2 regions of the Kitasatospora sp. NPDC058048 genome follow, and region 2 is predicted to be linked to the other one. Evidence: riboswitches for the same ligand, from Rfam matches in the RefSeq annotation. Region 2 holds a riboswitch; the other holds the start of a gene.
What was found. Region 2 has a riboswitch for cobalamin ahead of metE (5-methyltetrahydropteroyltriglutamate--homocysteine S-methyltransferase). Riboswitches for the same ligand answer to the same signal wherever they lie in the genome.
Positions count from the first base shown of each region.

Region 1: it holds a riboswitch for cobalamin, as region 2 does, so the genes downstream of both, ACFVVA_RS17185 (CoA-acylating methylmalonate-semialdehyde dehydrogenase) here and metE (5-methyltetrahydropteroyltriglutamate--homocysteine S-methyltransferase) in region 2, are expected to answer to the same signal.

Region 1 is NZ_JBHVRT010000014.1:136,547-143,996, reverse strand. It holds gene ACFVVA_RS17195 (enoyl-CoA hydratase/isomerase family protein) at 1-741, opposite strand, end outside; gene ACFVVA_RS17190 (acyl-CoA dehydrogenase family protein) at 741-1,889, opposite strand; gene ACFVVA_RS17185 (CoA-acylating methylmalonate-semialdehyde dehydrogenase) at 1,886-3,385, opposite strand; cobalamin riboswitch at 3,597-3,788, opposite strand; gene ACFVVA_RS17180 (rhodanese-like domain-containing protein) at 4,160-5,545, opposite strand; gene ACFVVA_RS17175 (rhodanese-like domain-containing protein) at 5,889-6,293, shown strand; gene ACFVVA_RS17170 (sulfite exporter TauE/SafE family protein) at 6,290-7,039, shown strand; gene ACFVVA_RS17165 (rhodanese-like domain-containing protein) at 7,181-7,450, shown strand, end outside.
Region 2 is NZ_JBHVRT010000005.1:120,403-127,852, reverse strand. It holds gene ACFVVA_RS07355 (MarR family transcriptional regulator) at 1-438, shown strand, start outside; gene cobF (precorrin-6A synthase (deacetylating)) at 573-1,343, opposite strand; cobalamin riboswitch at 1,478-1,721, shown strand; gene metE (5-methyltetrahydropteroyltriglutamate--homocysteine S-methyltransferase) at 1,877-4,192, shown strand; gene ACFVVA_RS07340 (SDR family oxidoreductase) at 4,281-5,135, opposite strand; gene ACFVVA_RS07335 (MarR family winged helix-turn-helix transcriptional regulator) at 5,205-5,624, shown strand; gene ACFVVA_RS07330 (ABC transporter substrate-binding protein) at 5,784-6,743, opposite strand; gene ACFVVA_RS07325 (iron ABC transporter permease) at 6,834-7,450, shown strand, end outside.

The DNA.
Region 1 (7,450 bases), on a different contig from region 2:
CTCCCGCAGCCGGTCCAGGATCTCCTCCACGGTTCCGGCCGCGTAGCAGCTGTCGATCCACCCGCGTCGGTCGGCCAGCGCACCGGTCGGCGCGGGCTCGACGTTCCGTTCGAGGGCGTCGTGGACGGGCAGTTCGGCCAGGTCGTCCAGCAGGGCGGGCAGTCGTTCAGCGGGGACGAAGTGGTCGGCGAGCCCGCACAGCAGGGCGTCGGCGGCACCGACGGAACCCGCGGTGAGGGCGAGGTGGGTACCGAGCTCCCCGGGGGCGAGGGCGAGCAGGTAGGTGCCGCCGACGTCGGGGACGAAGCCGATGCCGGCCTCCGGGAGGGCGACGCGCGTGGTCTCGGTGACGATCCGGACGCTGCCGTGGGCGGAGACGCCGACCCCGCCGCCCATCACGATGCCGCCCATGAGCGCGACGTAGGGCTTGGGGTAGCGGGCGATCCGGGCGTTGAGGCGGTACTCGTCTCGCCAGAACTCCTCGACGGCGCCCGGATCGCCGCCGGTGGCAGCCCGGTGGATGGCGACGATGTCGCCGCCCGCGCAGAAGGCCCGCTCGCCGGCGCCCGTGACGACGACGGTGTCGACCCGGTCGTCGCCCTCCCAGGTGTCCAGGGCTTCGGAGATCGTCCGCACCATGCCGTGGGTGAGGGCGTTCAGGGCAGCGGGGCGGTTGAGGACGATCAGTCCGGCCCGTCCCTCGCGCTGGAGGATGACCTCGTCGAGGTCGGTCCCGGCCATCACGCGGCTCCGGTCAGGCCGCGGGCGACGATGACGCGCATGATCTCGTTGGTCCCTTCCAGGATCTGGTGCACCCGCAGGTCGCGGACGATCTTCTCGATGCCGTACTCGGCCAGGTAGCCGTAGCCGCCGTGCAGTTGGAGGGCCTGGTTGGCCACCTCGAAGCCGGTGTCGGTGGCGTAGCGCTTGGCCATGGCGCACAACTGCGGCGCCCGGGGGTCGCCCCGGTCCAGCGCCGCGGCGGCTCTCCACAGCAGCGCCCGGGCGGCCTCCAACTCCGTGGCCATGTCGGCGAGTCGGAACTGCAGGGCCTGGGCGTGCAGCAGCCTGGCGCCGAACGCCTCGCGATCCGCCAGGTGGCGGGTGGCCCGCTCCAGCGCGTGTTGTGCGCCGCCGAGGGAGCAGGCGGCGATGCCGAGCCGGCCGCCGTTCAGCCCGTTCATCGCGATCCGGAAGCCCTCGCCCTCCGCGCCGAGGAGGCGGTCGGCGGGCAACCGGACCCCGTCCAGCAGTACCTGGCGGGTCGGCTGGGCGTTCCAGCCCATCTTCTTCTCGTCGGGCCCGAAGGCGACCCCCGGGTCGTCGCGCTCGACGACGAACGCGGAGATCCCGTCCGGCCCGGGGGCACCGGTCCGGGCCAGCACCACGTACACCTGCGAGGCTCCCGCACCGGAGATGAACTGCTTGACGCCGTCCAGCACCCAGTGGTCGCCGTCGCGCACGGCCCGAGTGGCGATCGCGGCCGCGTCGGAGCCGGCACCGGGCTCGGTCAGGCAGTAGCTGCCCAGGTGCTCGGCCGTGCAGAGCGCGGACAGCCAGCGAGCGCGCTGCGCCTGCGTGCCGTAGCGGTCGAGCATCCAGGCGACCATGTTATGGATGGACAGGTAGGCGGCGATGGACGGGCAGCCGGTGGCGAGTGCCTCGAAGGCCACCACGCCGTCCAGCCGGGAGAGTTCGGAGCCGCCCGCGCCCTCCCGGACGTACACGCCGGCCAGACCCAGGTCGGCTGCCTTGCGCAGCACGTCCACCGGGAAGTGCTTGGCCTGGTCCCACTCCACGGCGTGCGGCGCGAGGTACTCCTCGGCGAAGGCCCGGGTGGTCCGGGCGATGGCGCGCTGGTCCTCGGTGAGGTCGTGCATCGCGCTCATCCCATCGTCGGCATGGTGAAGCTCGCGCCCTCCTTGACCCCGGAGGGCCAGCGCGAGGTGACGGTGCGGGTGCGGGTGTAGAAGCGGATCGCGTCCGGCCCGTGCTGGTTGAGGTCCCCGAAGCCGGAGCGCTTCCAGCCGCCGAAGGTGTGGTACGCGATCGGCACCGGGATCGGCACGTTGACCCCGACCATGCCGGTGTTCACCCGGCGGGCGAAGTCCCGGGCGGTGTCGCCGTCCCGGGTGTAGATGGCCACGCCGTTGCCGAACTCGTGCTCACTGGGCAGCCGCAGCGCCTCCTCGTAGTCGGCGGCACGCACCACGGTCAGCACCGGGCCGAAGATCTCCTCCCGGTAGATCCGCATGCCGGGCGTGACCCGGTCGAAGAGGGTGGCGCCCAGGAAGTAGCCGTCCTCGTTCCCCTCCAGGCGGAAGTCCCTTCCGTCCACGACGAGTTCGGCGCCCTCCTCGACCCCGAAGTCCAGGTAGCCGCGGACCCGGTCCAGCGCGTCACGGCCCACCAGCGGGCCGAAGTCGGCCGCCGGGTCGTCCGAGCGCCCGACCTTGAGCGCGCCGATCCGCTCGACCAGCTTCGCCACCAGGGCGTCCGCGGTCTCCTCCCCCACCGGGACGGCCACCGAGATCGCCATGCACCGCTCGCCGGCCGATCCGTACCCGGCGCCGACCAGCGCGTCGGCCGCCTGGTCGAGGTCGGCGTCCGGCATCACGATCATGTGGTTCTTGGCGCCGCCGAAGCACTGCGCCCGCTTCCCGTGCGCGGCGGCGGTGGCGTACACGTACTGGGCGACCGGTGTGGAGCCGACGAAGCCGAGGGCCTGCACCCGCGGGTCCTCCAGCAGGGTGTCCACGGCCTCCTTGCCGCCGTTGACCACGTTGAGCACGCCCGGCGGCAGCCCGGCCTCCAGGAACAGCTCGGCCAGCCGCAGCGGCACCGAGGGATCGCGCTCCGAGGGCTTGAGCACAAAGGCGTTTCCGCAGGCCAGCGCGGGCGCTGCCTTCCAGAGCGGGATCATCGCCGGGAAGTTGAACGGCGTGATGCCCGCGACCACGCCGAGCGGCTGGCGCATCGAGTAGACGTCGATGCCGGTGCCCGCGTTGTCGCTGAACTCGCCCTTCAGCAGGTGCGGGATCCCGGCGGCGAACTCCACGACCTCCAGCCCGCGTTGGAGGTCGTTATGGGCGTCGGCCACGGTCTTGCCGTGCTCGGCGGAGAGCAGCCGGGCCAGCTCCTCCTTCTCCTGCTCGACCAGCTGCAGGAAGCGCAACAGGACGCGGGCCCGCCGCTGCGGGTTCCAGGCGGCCCACGCGGGCTGGGCCTGCGCGGCGTCGGCGATCACCGCCTCGACCTCGGCGCGGCTCGCCAGGGGCACCCGGGCCTGCACCCGGCCGGTGTTGGGGTCGTACACGTCGCCGAAGCGACCGGAGGTGCCGACGGTGGGCTTTCCGGCGATGAAGTGGGTCAGTTCTCGGACCATCGGTTCCTTCTCTCGACAGGGGTGGGGAGAGGAGGAATGGAGGCCGCCGCCGACGGGCGGGCGCACGGTGATGCGGCCCCGCAGCGTCACGGTGGCGGTGGCATGACGTACCGTCAGAGCAGGTGGGCTCCGACAGCCGTCGGCACAGGACAGCCAGGAGCAGCGGAACGGGAGCAGCCCGGAGTCATGCGTGTCGTCTCCATCCTCGTGGAAAACACGGATCACCCGCGGCCGGTATCCTGACTCCCGGATCACCGCACGCCCTCAGGCCTTCCCGGCTGGCTGCCAGTGGCTGTCATCTGCGAGGACGGACTCCCCGGTCACAGTGGCGGGACCGTGCCGGACTCACACCGGCTTCCCTGACACCGCGGACCTGTCATCGACCATATAGTTGGACGTCCTAGTAAGTCCAGGGATTCGTGCTCGCGTCGCACCACCGTGATCTCGCCACGCCGAGCTCTCCCCGGCCTCGTTCCGGGGCCTGGCACCCAGGACCCGAAGCAGACCGGCCTGCAAACGGGGCCTGGGCGAGTGCCATCCCGATCTACTGCAACAGCTCGTCCGAGCCGGCAGCCCGCAACACCCGATGCTCGCTGCTGAAGCAGACGTGCGACGAGGGGGATGCCGGCACTTCCCCGGGCCGGATCATCGGCACCAGCACGGTCGCGACGCTCGCCGGACTCCAGGACCGGGATCCTGTCCTGAAGTCCGGTGGCAGGCGCGGCTTCGGGAGCACCCCGCGGCCCCGACGGGGGTGGCCCGGGGCAGCTGGGTTCAGACCCGGGCGGGGTGGGTGAGGGTGTGCCAGGCGGCGTAGCCGCCGAGGAGGTCGGAGATCTCGGTGTGGCCGTGGTGGCGCAGCAGGCTGGCGGCGATGGAGGAGCGGTGGCCGCTGGCGCAGTGGACGACGAGGGGGCGGTCGGTGGGGATCTCGTCGAGGCGGCCGGGGAGTTCGGTCAGGGGGATGTGCAGGGATTCTTCGATGGAGCCCGTTTCGCGCTCGCCGCAGGTGCGCACGTCCAGGACGGTGGGGGGCTGCTCGTCGGCGAGCGCGGTGCGGAGCCGGTCAGCGGTGAGGCGGCCGGCGGGGGTGACCTCGTCGGCGAGGGCGGGCAGGGCGTTGCCGGGGTTGCGCAGGTAGCCGGCGATGTGGTCGAAGCCGATGCGGGCGAGGCGGGTGATGACCTCGCCCTCGCGGTCCTGCGGGGCGATGATCGCGATGCTGCTGTCGGGGGTGAGGACGGTGCCGGCCTGTTCGGCGAAGCGGCCGTCGACGGGGACGTTGATGGCGCCGCGGATGTGTCCCGCGCCGAACTCCTGGGGGCTGCGGGCGTCGAGGACGACGGCGCCTGCGTAACGGGCCTCCTTGAAGCCTTCGGGGCACAGGGGGCGGGCTGCGTTCGTGGGATCCAGCAGCGGGCGGTCCTGCCGGTTGAGGGCGGCGTCGTGGCCGAAGTAGGCGGGGGCGGTGGACTGGCCGGCGGTGACGATGCGGACGAAGGTGTCCTGGTCCATGGGCCGGCAGGCGTAGTTGGTCAGTCGCTGCGCCCCGATGGTGGACTGGCGGTCGGCGGAGAGGTTCTTGCCGCAAGCCGAGCCGGCACCGTGGGCGGGGAAGACGAGGGTCTCGTCGGGCAGGCCCATCAGCTTGCGGTGGACGCTGTCGTAGAGCATCGCGCCGAGTTCCTCGGCGGTGACGCCGGCCGAGGCGAGCAGGTCGGGACGGCCGACATCACCGATGAACAGGGCGTCGCCGGTGAGCACACCGTACGGGACGGTGTCGTCGGGCTGCTCGAAGACCAGGATGCTGATCGACTCGGGCGTGTGGCCGGGGGTTTCGAGGACCTGGACGGTGACGTCGCCGAGTTCGATCCGCTCTCCGTCGGTGAGCTTGCGGATGGGGTACTCGGTCTCGGCGCGGTGACCGTACCCGATCCAGGCGCCGGTGCGGGCGGCGAGTTCGAGGTGGCCGGCCAGGAAGTCGGCGTGGAAGTGGGTGTTGATGACGCCGACGACGGTCAGGCCACGCGCCATGGCGTCGGCGAGGTACTCGTCGACGTCCCGGCGGGGGTCGACGATCACGGCCTGGCCGGTGCGTTCGTCGGCGATCAGGTAGGAGGCCTGGGAGAGGCAGTCGAGGTAGTACTGGCTGAAGATCACGGGGTTGTCTCCTCCGGGTCGGGCCTTGGCCTTCTCCTGGTTGGCGAAGCCGGATTCCTGGGCGCCACAGCGCCATCGTGATACCCCCCTCGGTATATTTCCGAGCATACGGCTTCGGGAGCCGATACGGGCGGGGGTATGTCCGAACGATTTCGATAATACCCCCGGGGGTACTATGGTGAAGCCATCGAGGGGGTCGGCCACCGCCGCCGAGCCGATACGGGCGGGGCCGAGGACGCACCGGCCACGCCGCCGTACCGGGCCGTCGGGCCCGTACGGACGCCCGCGCCGCCCCCGACCCACCGGACCACTGCGATCCGGTCTGCACCACTGGAGACACCGCATGCCTTTGCTGCCGCACGCCCACGGGGCCGCTCCCCACGAAGACCGCGCCCGCGGACACCGCACCCCCGGGCGGACCACCCCCACCGAGGCCCACGAACTCGCCCGCACCGGCGCCGCCGTGCTGCTCGACGTCCGGGAGGCCGCCGAGTTCACCGCCGGGCACGCCCCCGGCGCGCTGCACCAGCCGCTGATCGGCCTGGTCGCCGGTGTCCCGCTGCCGCCCGCGGCGGCCGGCCGGACCGTACTGGCGATCTGCCGCTCCGGCCACCGCTCCCAGCGCGCCGCGGAGCTGCTCGCCGAGCGCGGCGTCGAGGTGCTGAACGTGGCCGGCGGCATGAACGCCTGGGCCCTGTCCGGGCTCCCGGTCACCACGCCCGACGGAAGCGCCGGGCACGTGATATGACCACGCTGCTCCTGGCACTCGCCGCCGGCGCGGTGGTCGGCCTCGCCCTGGGCGGGCTGGGCGGCGGCGGCAGCATGCTCGCCGTCCCCGCCCTGGTCTACCTGCTGGGTTTCAGCCCGGCACTGGCCACGACCGCCAGCCTGGTGATCGTCGCCGCGACCTCGCTGACCGGCCTGATCGCCCACGCCCGGGCGGGCCGGGTCCGCTGGCGCACCGGCGCCCTGTTCGCCGCCGCCGGACTGCCCCTCGCCGCGGCCACCGGGGCGCTGTCCGCCCACCTGCCGGGCGCGCTGCTGACCGGCGCCTTCGCGGTACTGGCGGCGCTCGCGGCCTTCCGGATGCTGAGGCCGCCCAAGGCCGGAGCGGCGGAACGTTCCGCCGCAGGACTCGGCCGCTCCACGGCCGCCGGCGCCGGGCTCGGCGCCGTCACCGGACTGCTCGGCGTCGGCGGCGGCTTCCTCGCCGTACCGGCCCTGGTCTCGGTGCTCGCCTTCACCATGGCCGAGGCGGTCGGCACCAGCCTGCTGGTCATCACCGCCAACTCGCTCGCCGCCCTGCTGCCCCGCCTGGGCGCGACCGGCGCGATCGACTGGGCCGTGGCCGCGCCCTTCACCGGGGCCGCGATCCTCGGCGCCTGGGACGGCAAGCGGCTGGCCGACAAGCTCAGCGGGAGCACCCTTCGGAAGGCCTTCGCCGTCGCCCTGCTCGCCGTCGCCGCGCTGATGCTGATCACCACGCTGGCCTGATTCACCACGCCGGGCCGATCAGCACACCGGGCCGACCACCGCAGCGGGCCGGCCACCGCGCCGCCGCGGCGGGCCGACGCCCAACCCCCCGATCCCCCATCCCCCAGCCACACCCCCTTCCCGAGAGGACCCCGCATCCCCATGACCACGCCGCTGACCGTCGAGCAGTTCCAGCCCCGCCTCGGGCAGCTCACCCTCATCGACGTCCGCTCCCCCGGCGAGTACGCCGCGGGCCACATCCCCGGCGCCCTGAACGTCCCGCTCGACCAGCTGGACCGCGCCCTGCCCACGCTGCGCGAGGCCGCCGCGCACGGCGAGATCGCCGTCGTCTGCGCCGCCGGGCCGCGCGCCGACAACGCGTGCCGCCAACTGTCCGACGCCGGCATCCCGACCCTCACCCTGACCGGCGGC
Region 2 (7,450 bases):
ACCGGTGGGCACCCGGAGGGGAGCGGGACGGACGCCGCGACGGCGGCCCGGGTCTGGCAGGGGATGTACGCGCTCGTGCTGGAGCGCCACGACCGCCGCAGGACCGTCGCCGAAGCCCTCGGCATGAGCTTCAGCCGGGTCAGGGCGCTGCGCCGGCTCGCCGCCGGCCCGATCACCCTGCGGGAGCTGGCCGAGCGGCTGACCGCCGACCCGCCGTACACCAGCGTCATCGTGGACGACCTGGTGCGGCGCGGGCTCGCCGAGCGCATCACCAACCCGGCGGACCGGCGCTCCAAGCTGGTCCACCTCACCGAGGAGGGCGAGGCGAAGGCCGCGCTCGCCACCGGGATCCTCGCCACGCCGCCGGACGCGCTGCTCGCGCTGCCGCCGGAGGACCTCCGCGCGCTCGACCGGGTGGTGGCGAAGCTCCTGGACTGAGGCCGCCGCCCGATGCGGCGGGCCGTGACAGGCCGGTGCTCCGGCGAGGACGCCGGGCGGGACTTCTCCGCCATCATCACCATGCTGAGGGAGAGCGGCGCGTGAGTGCGCGCCGACCGCGTGCCGGCCGTCCGTCAGGCGTCGGAGCCGCCGTCCGAGCGTCGCAGCAGGTAGGTGTCCATGATCCAGCCCTTGCGCTCCCGGGCCCGCTCACGCAGCTCGCGGATGCGCGGGGCGGCCTCGGCGAGCGGACCGGAGACGAGCACCTCGTCGGGGGTGCCGAGGTAGGCGCCGTAGTGGATCTCCAGCCCCTCGGGGTCGATCCCGGCGAAGGCGGCCCGGCCGTCGAGCATCACCACCACGTCGTCCACCCCCTCGGGGAACCCCTCGGCGAGGCGGCGGCCGGTGGTGATCTGCACCGGCCGGCCGACCCGCGTCAGCGTGGTGCGGTGCCGGGCGGCGAGCGCGGAGACGCTGCTGATGCCCGGGATCACCTCGTACGCGAAGGGCACGCCGCCCCGGTTCGACACGTCGTCCACCACGGCGATGACGCTGTCGTAGAGGGCGGGGTCGCCCCAGACCAGGAAGGCGCCGTTCTCGCCCGGGCCGAGGTGCTCGGCGACCAGCCGTTCGACCAGATCGGCGCGGCGGACGCGCCAGTCGTCCACGGCGGCCGCGTACGCCGGGGTGGCGCGGTCCCGTTCGGCGTCCGGCGCCGCGACCACGCGGTGCCCGGGCCGTCCGTGGTCGGCCAGCATCCGGCGGCGCAGCCCGATCAGGTCCTGCCGTTCCTCGCTCTTGTCGAGGATGAAGAAGACGTCGGTGCGACCGATCGCCTTGACCGCCTGCAGGGTGAGGTGGTCGGGGTCGCCCGCGCCGATGCCGATGACGAAGATGTGCCGCATGGGAGCCATTCTGCCGCCCGCTCCCGGGTGCGCCGCCCGCTCCCGGGTGCGCCGCCCGGGAGCGGGCGCGGAGCCCGCGTCTCAGCACGCGGACGCCTTGCGAGATTTCCGCCTCGACGCCGACGGTTTGCCCCTAAGCTGGCGGTGCAGCTGGTTCGCCCTGTCCGCCAGGCAGGGTGTCGTAAGAGGGAACCCGGTGACGCCTTTCAACTGGCCAGTCCGGGACTGCCCCGCAGCGGTGAGTGGGAACGACCGCCGTCATACGCACTGGACCCGGGACGGGTCTGGGAAGCGACGGCCAGTAGGTGTCCGCCCCGGTTTCGGCCGAGGTGGGTGTGCCCGCGAGTCCGAAGACCTGCCACTGCCCGTGCGCGAGCGTTCGCGCCCGGCCATCCGGTGACCTCGTGGGCGGGTCGGCGACCATATCGGGCGGAGCCGCGCACGGGTGCGGTCGTCGGTCCGGTCCGTCATCCCTTCGCGTCCTCGTGCCGTCACCGGGCACTTGAGGATCCAGACTCGCGAAGGAGAGTCCCTTGACCACGAAGTCCGCAGCCGCGGCGAGCGTCGCCACCGCCCACGGCTACCCCCGCCAGGGCCGGGGCCGTGAATTGAAGAAGGCGATCGAGGGGTACTGGAACGGCGCGGTAGCGGCCGAGGCGCTGCTGGCGACCGCCGCCGACCTGCGTCGGACGAACTGGCAGCAGCTCGCCGACTCCGGCGTCGAAGAGGTGCCGACCGGCGACTTCTCGCTCTACGACCACGTGCTGGACACCACCGTGGCGGTCGGTGCGATCCCGCCGCGGCACCGGGAGGCGGTCGACACCGACCCGCTGGACGGGTACTTCGCGATGGCGCGCGGCAACCAGGACGTCGCCCCGTTGGAGATGACCAAGTGGTTCGACACCAACTACCACTACCTGGTGCCGGAGTTGGGCCCGGACACGGTGTTCGCCGCGAACCCGGCCAAGGCGGTCGGCGAGCTGCGCGAGGCGCTGCTGCTCGGCCACGCCGCCCGGCCGGTGCTGGTCGGCCCGGTGACCTACCTGCTGCTCGCCAAGCCGGCGCCCGGGGTGACCGCCGACTTCCAGCCGATCACCCTGCTGGACCGGCTGCTGCCCGTCTACGCCCGGCTGCTGGCCGAGTTGCGTGCCGCCGGCGCCGCGTGGGTGCAGCTGGACGAGCCCGCGCTGGTGCAGGACCGCACCCCGGCCGAGCTGAACGCGGCCGCCCGCGCCTACCGCGAGCTGGGCGGTCTCACCGAGCGGCCCAAGCTGCTGGTCGCGAGCTACTTCGACCGGCTCGGCGAGGCGCTGCCGGTGCTGGCCAAGGCCCCGGTCGAGGGCCTGGCGCTGGACTTCACCGGCCCGGCCGCCGCCAACCTGGAGGACCTCGCCGCCGCCGGCGGCCTGCCCGGCAAGCGGCTGGTGGCGGGGGTGATCGACGGGCGCAACATCTGGATCAACGACCTGGAGAAGTCGCTGGCGACCCTGGCGACCCTGCTGGGCCTCGCCGGCACCGTCGACGTGGCGCCGTCCTGCTCGCTGCTGCATGTGCCGATCGACGCCGCCGCGGAGCGCGACATCGACCCGCAGATCGCCCGCTGGCTGGCCTTCGCCCGGCAGAAGGCCGGCGAGGCGGCACTGCTCGCCCGGGGCCTGCGCGAGGGCACCGGCGCGATCACCGCCGAGCTCGCCGCCAACCGCGCCGGCCTCGCCTCCCGCGCCAACTCCCCGATCACCCGCGACCCGGCGGTGCGCGCCCGCGCCGCCGCCGTCACCGTCGACGACACCCGGCGCGCCCAGCCCTACCCCGTACGGGCCGAGGCCCAGCACGCCCGGCTCGGGCTGCCGCTGCTGCCGACCACCACCATCGGCTCCTTCCCGCAGACCACCGAACTGCGCACCGCCCGCGCCGATCTGACGGCAGGTCGGATCGACGCCCCGGCCTACCGGGAGCGGATGGAGGCGGAGGTCCGCGAGGTCGTCGCCTACCAGGAGAAAGCCGGGCTGGACGTCCTGGTGCACGGCGAGCCCGAGCGCAATGACATGGTCCAGTACTTCGCCGAGCAGCTCACCGGCTACCTCGCCACCCGGCACGGCTGGGTCCAGTCGTACGGCACCCGGTACGTGCGCCCGCCGGTGCTGGCCGGGGACATCTCCCGTCCGCATCCGATGACCACCGACTGGTTCGGCTACGCGCAGGGCCTGACCGACCGCCCGGTCAAGGGCATGCTGACCGGCCCGGTCACCATGCTCGCCTGGTCCTTCGTCCGCGACGACCAGCCGCTCGCCGACACCGCCCGGCAGGTGGCCCTCGCCCTGCGCGAGGAGGTCGTCGACCTGGAGGCGGTCGGCGCCGCCGTCGTGCAGGTCGACGAGCCGGCGCTGCGCGAGACCCTCCCGCTGCGGGCCGCCGCCCGCCCGGCGTACCTGGCGTGGGCCACCGAGGCCTTCCGCCTCGCCACCTCCGGTGTCCGCGCGGACACCCAGATCCACACCCACATGTGCTACGCCGAGTTCGGCGCGATCATGACGGCGATCGACGAACTCGACGCGGACGTGATCTCGTTGGAGGCCACCCGTTCCCACATGGAGGTGGCCGGCGAGCTGGCCGGGGCGGGCTATCCGCGCGAGGTCGGCCCCGGCGTCTGGGACATCCACTCCCCGCGCGTCCCCAGCACCGACGAGGCCGTCTCGTTGTTGCGCGCGGGCCTGGCGGCGATCCCGGCGGAGCGGCTCTGGGTCAATCCGGACTGCGGGCTGAAGACCCGCGGCTGGCCGGAGACCCGGGCCTCGCTGGAGAGCCTGGTCGCCGCGGCCCGCCTGCTGCGCGAGGAACTCGCCGGCTGACGGCGGCCGGGGTGGGCGCGGCAGCCTTGCCGCGCCCACCCCGGTCCCGGCCATCGTGCCGCTCGCGGGCCTCCTGCCCGGTGATCGGCTAGGCGACCCAGCCGGAGGTGAGGCCCTGGACGGCCGAGCCGTCGAGGTCCTTGAGCTTGACCCCGGCGAAGGCCCGGGCGGCGTCGGAGGTGAGCATCCGGAAGGCGGGTCGTTCGGCGGCGAGCAGGTCGAGGATCCCGGCGGCCACGTCCTCGGGCGCCTGGGCGTTGGCGAAGGCGCCGCGGGTGCGGTCCAGGTAGGCGGCCAGGGCCGGGGCGTACGGCCCGGCCTGTTCGGTCGCGTCGTCCGTCAGGCCCACGTTGCCGACGAACTCGCTGGCCACCGCGCCCGGCTCGACGACGCTGACGGACACACCGGCGGTGGCCGCGACCGGGGCGAGGGACTCCATGTAGCCCTCGACCGCGAACTTGGCGGCGCAGTAGGCCTCGTTGAAGGGCTGGCCGACCACGCCGCCGACGCTGGTCACGGTCAGCACGCGGCCCTTGCTCGCCCGCAGCAGGGGCAGGGCGGCCTTCGTGACGTGCAGCACCCCGAAGAAGTTGACCTCCATGACGGCGCGGACGTCGTCGACGCTCTCCTGCTCCAGGGTGCCGATGTGGCCGGCGCCGGCGTTGTTGACCAGCGCGTCCAGCCGGTCGACGCCGGCCAGGCAGGCTTCGACCGACGCGGGGTCGGTGACGTCGAGCGTCCGGAGGTCGACGGTGACCCCGGCTTCCTCGGCGGCCGCCAGCAGCGGGCCGGCCTTGGCGGTGTTGCGCATGGTGGCGATGACGTGCCAGCCGGCGCGGGCGGCGGCGGCGACGGCGGTGGCCAGGCCGATGCCGGAGGAGGTGCCGGTGATCAGGACGGTCCGGTCGCTCATCTCGCTGGACTCCCAGTGCTTATGGATCATAACCAATATGATTCATAACTATGTGGGCTGACATTTCACTTTGTCAAGCACCTGGATAGTCTGGTGGTCATGTCCCACCCATCGGATGACCTCACCCAGGAGATCGTCGGACTCTTCGCGGCCGTCAACCGCCGCTACGGCCGGGAGTCCGAGGCGGCCGCGGCGGCCCACGACCTGACCGCGCTGCAGGCCAAGGCGCTGCTCGCCGCCGAGGTTCCGGTCCCGACGCGCCGGATCGCCGAGCGGCTGCACGCGGAGCCGTCCAATGTGACGGTGATCGTCGACCGCCTGGAGTCCCGCGGCCTGGTCGAGCGCAGCGTCGACCCCGCCGACCGTCGCGTCAAGCACGTCGCCGCCACCGCCGCCGGCCGCGAGGTCGCCGCGGATCTGCGCGCCCGCATGCCCTTCGCCGGCGACCCGCTGGCCCGGCTCGACACCGAGCAGCGCGGGTCGCTGCGCGAACTCCTGCGGCTGGTCCTGGAGGCATGACGGCGGACCCCCGGGCAGCTGCCCGGGGGTCCGTTGTCCACAACGCGTCGCCGCCGGCCCGCGCCGCCGGTGGGAACCGCCGGAAGGGCCGTCACCGCATTCGCTGCGACGGCGGCCCTTCGGAATGCTCGGGGGGGGGTAATTCCCCGGCCGGGGCGGCTACTTCGCGCCGAAGGCCTTCTCGATGTCCTCGACGACCTTCTCCGCCGCGATCGGGCCGGAGCTGCTGCTCCACACCTGGCCGTCGACGCCCATGAGCTGGTTGGTGCCGACGGCCTTGAGGCGGGTGAACGCCTCCTGCTTGCGGGCGGTCTCCAGGGCCTTCTCGCCCTCGGCGTTCAGGGTGGCGACGAACACCCGGTCGGCGTCGGCCTTGTTGAGGTTCTCCAGGGACAGCGGGTCCGAGTGGGGCTGGGCGCCCAGGCCGTCGGCGATCGGCATGGTGCCGGCGCCGGCCTTCTTCAGCAGGTCGCCGGGCATGTTGGTGGTGTTCATCACGATCGGCCCGTTGGGCATCCAGCGCATCACGACGGCGCTGCCGGTCCTGCCCTCGCCGGCCTTGGCGGCGCGCTTGTCCAGCGCGTCCAGCTTGGCGGTCAGGTCGTCCTTGCGGCCGAGGGCGTCGCCGTACACGGCGAGCACCGAGCGCCAGTCGCCGGCCTTGGGGACGATGGTCGGCGCCACCGCGGAGAGCTTCTCGTACTGGGACTTCTCGATGCCCGAGGAGGCCAGGATGAGGTCGGGGCCGGCCTTGAGGATGGCCTCGATGTTGGGCTCCTTGACTGTGGCGACCAGCGGGACGGCGTCGGCCTTCAGGTAGGCGGGGGCGGTGGTGCCGCCGCGGCTGGCGCTGGTGCCCACCGGGGTGACGCCGAGCGAGAGGGCGGTGTCCAGCGAGGTGTCGTTGAGGGCGACGACCTTCTTGGCCTCGGCCGGGACCTCCACGGCGCCGAAGGCGGTGTCGATGCTGCGCTTGCCGCCCTTGGCGGCGGTGGAGGAGGAGTCGGAGCCACCCGCGGAGCTGCCGGAACCCGAGGAGCCGCACGCGGTCAGGCCCAGGGCGAGGGCGCCGACGACGGCCGTTCCGAGCAGGGTCTTGGTAAAGCGGGTGCCAAGCATGGGTGTTCTCCGAGGAATGGTAGTTTACGGACGAACCGTTTTTCTGAGGTTAGCCTAACCATACGTAAGGCCCTGACGGGGAGGCCCGGTGTGACATTCCGATCACTCCTGCTGCGCGGACTGCTGCCCGCCGGCGCGATACTGCTGCTCGCCGTGCTGGCGAGCCTGCTGCTCGGCGCGGGAGACGTGGGGCCGTCACGGGCGTTCGCCACCCTGCTCGGTGACGGCGACTCCGACTCCCGGTTCACCGTCTTCCACCTGCGCGTCCCGCGGACCGCCGTGGCCCTCGCGGTCGGGCTCGCGCTCGGCGTGGCCGGCACCGTGCTGCAGGCCGCCGCCCGCAACCCGCTGGCCGAGCCCGGCCTGCTCGGCGTCAGCACCGGCGCCTCCTTCGCCGTCGTGATCGCGATCGTGCTCGGCGCCAGCGCCGCGAGCGTCGGCCCGTACGTCGCCGTGCTGGGCGCCGCCGCCGGCTGCCTGCTGGCGCTCGGCGCGGCCCGGCTGCGCGGCGCCGGCGACGACCCCGTCCGCCTGGTGCTCGCCGGCGCGGCGCTGAGCGGACTGATGAACGCCGGCTCCTCCGTCCTGCTGCTGTCCGACGCCCGGGCCGCCGACGAGATCCGGTTCTGGACCATCGGCTCGGTCGCCGGCCGCGGCACCGACCAACTGCTGGCCGTACTGCCGGTGCTGCTGCTCGGTCTGGTCCT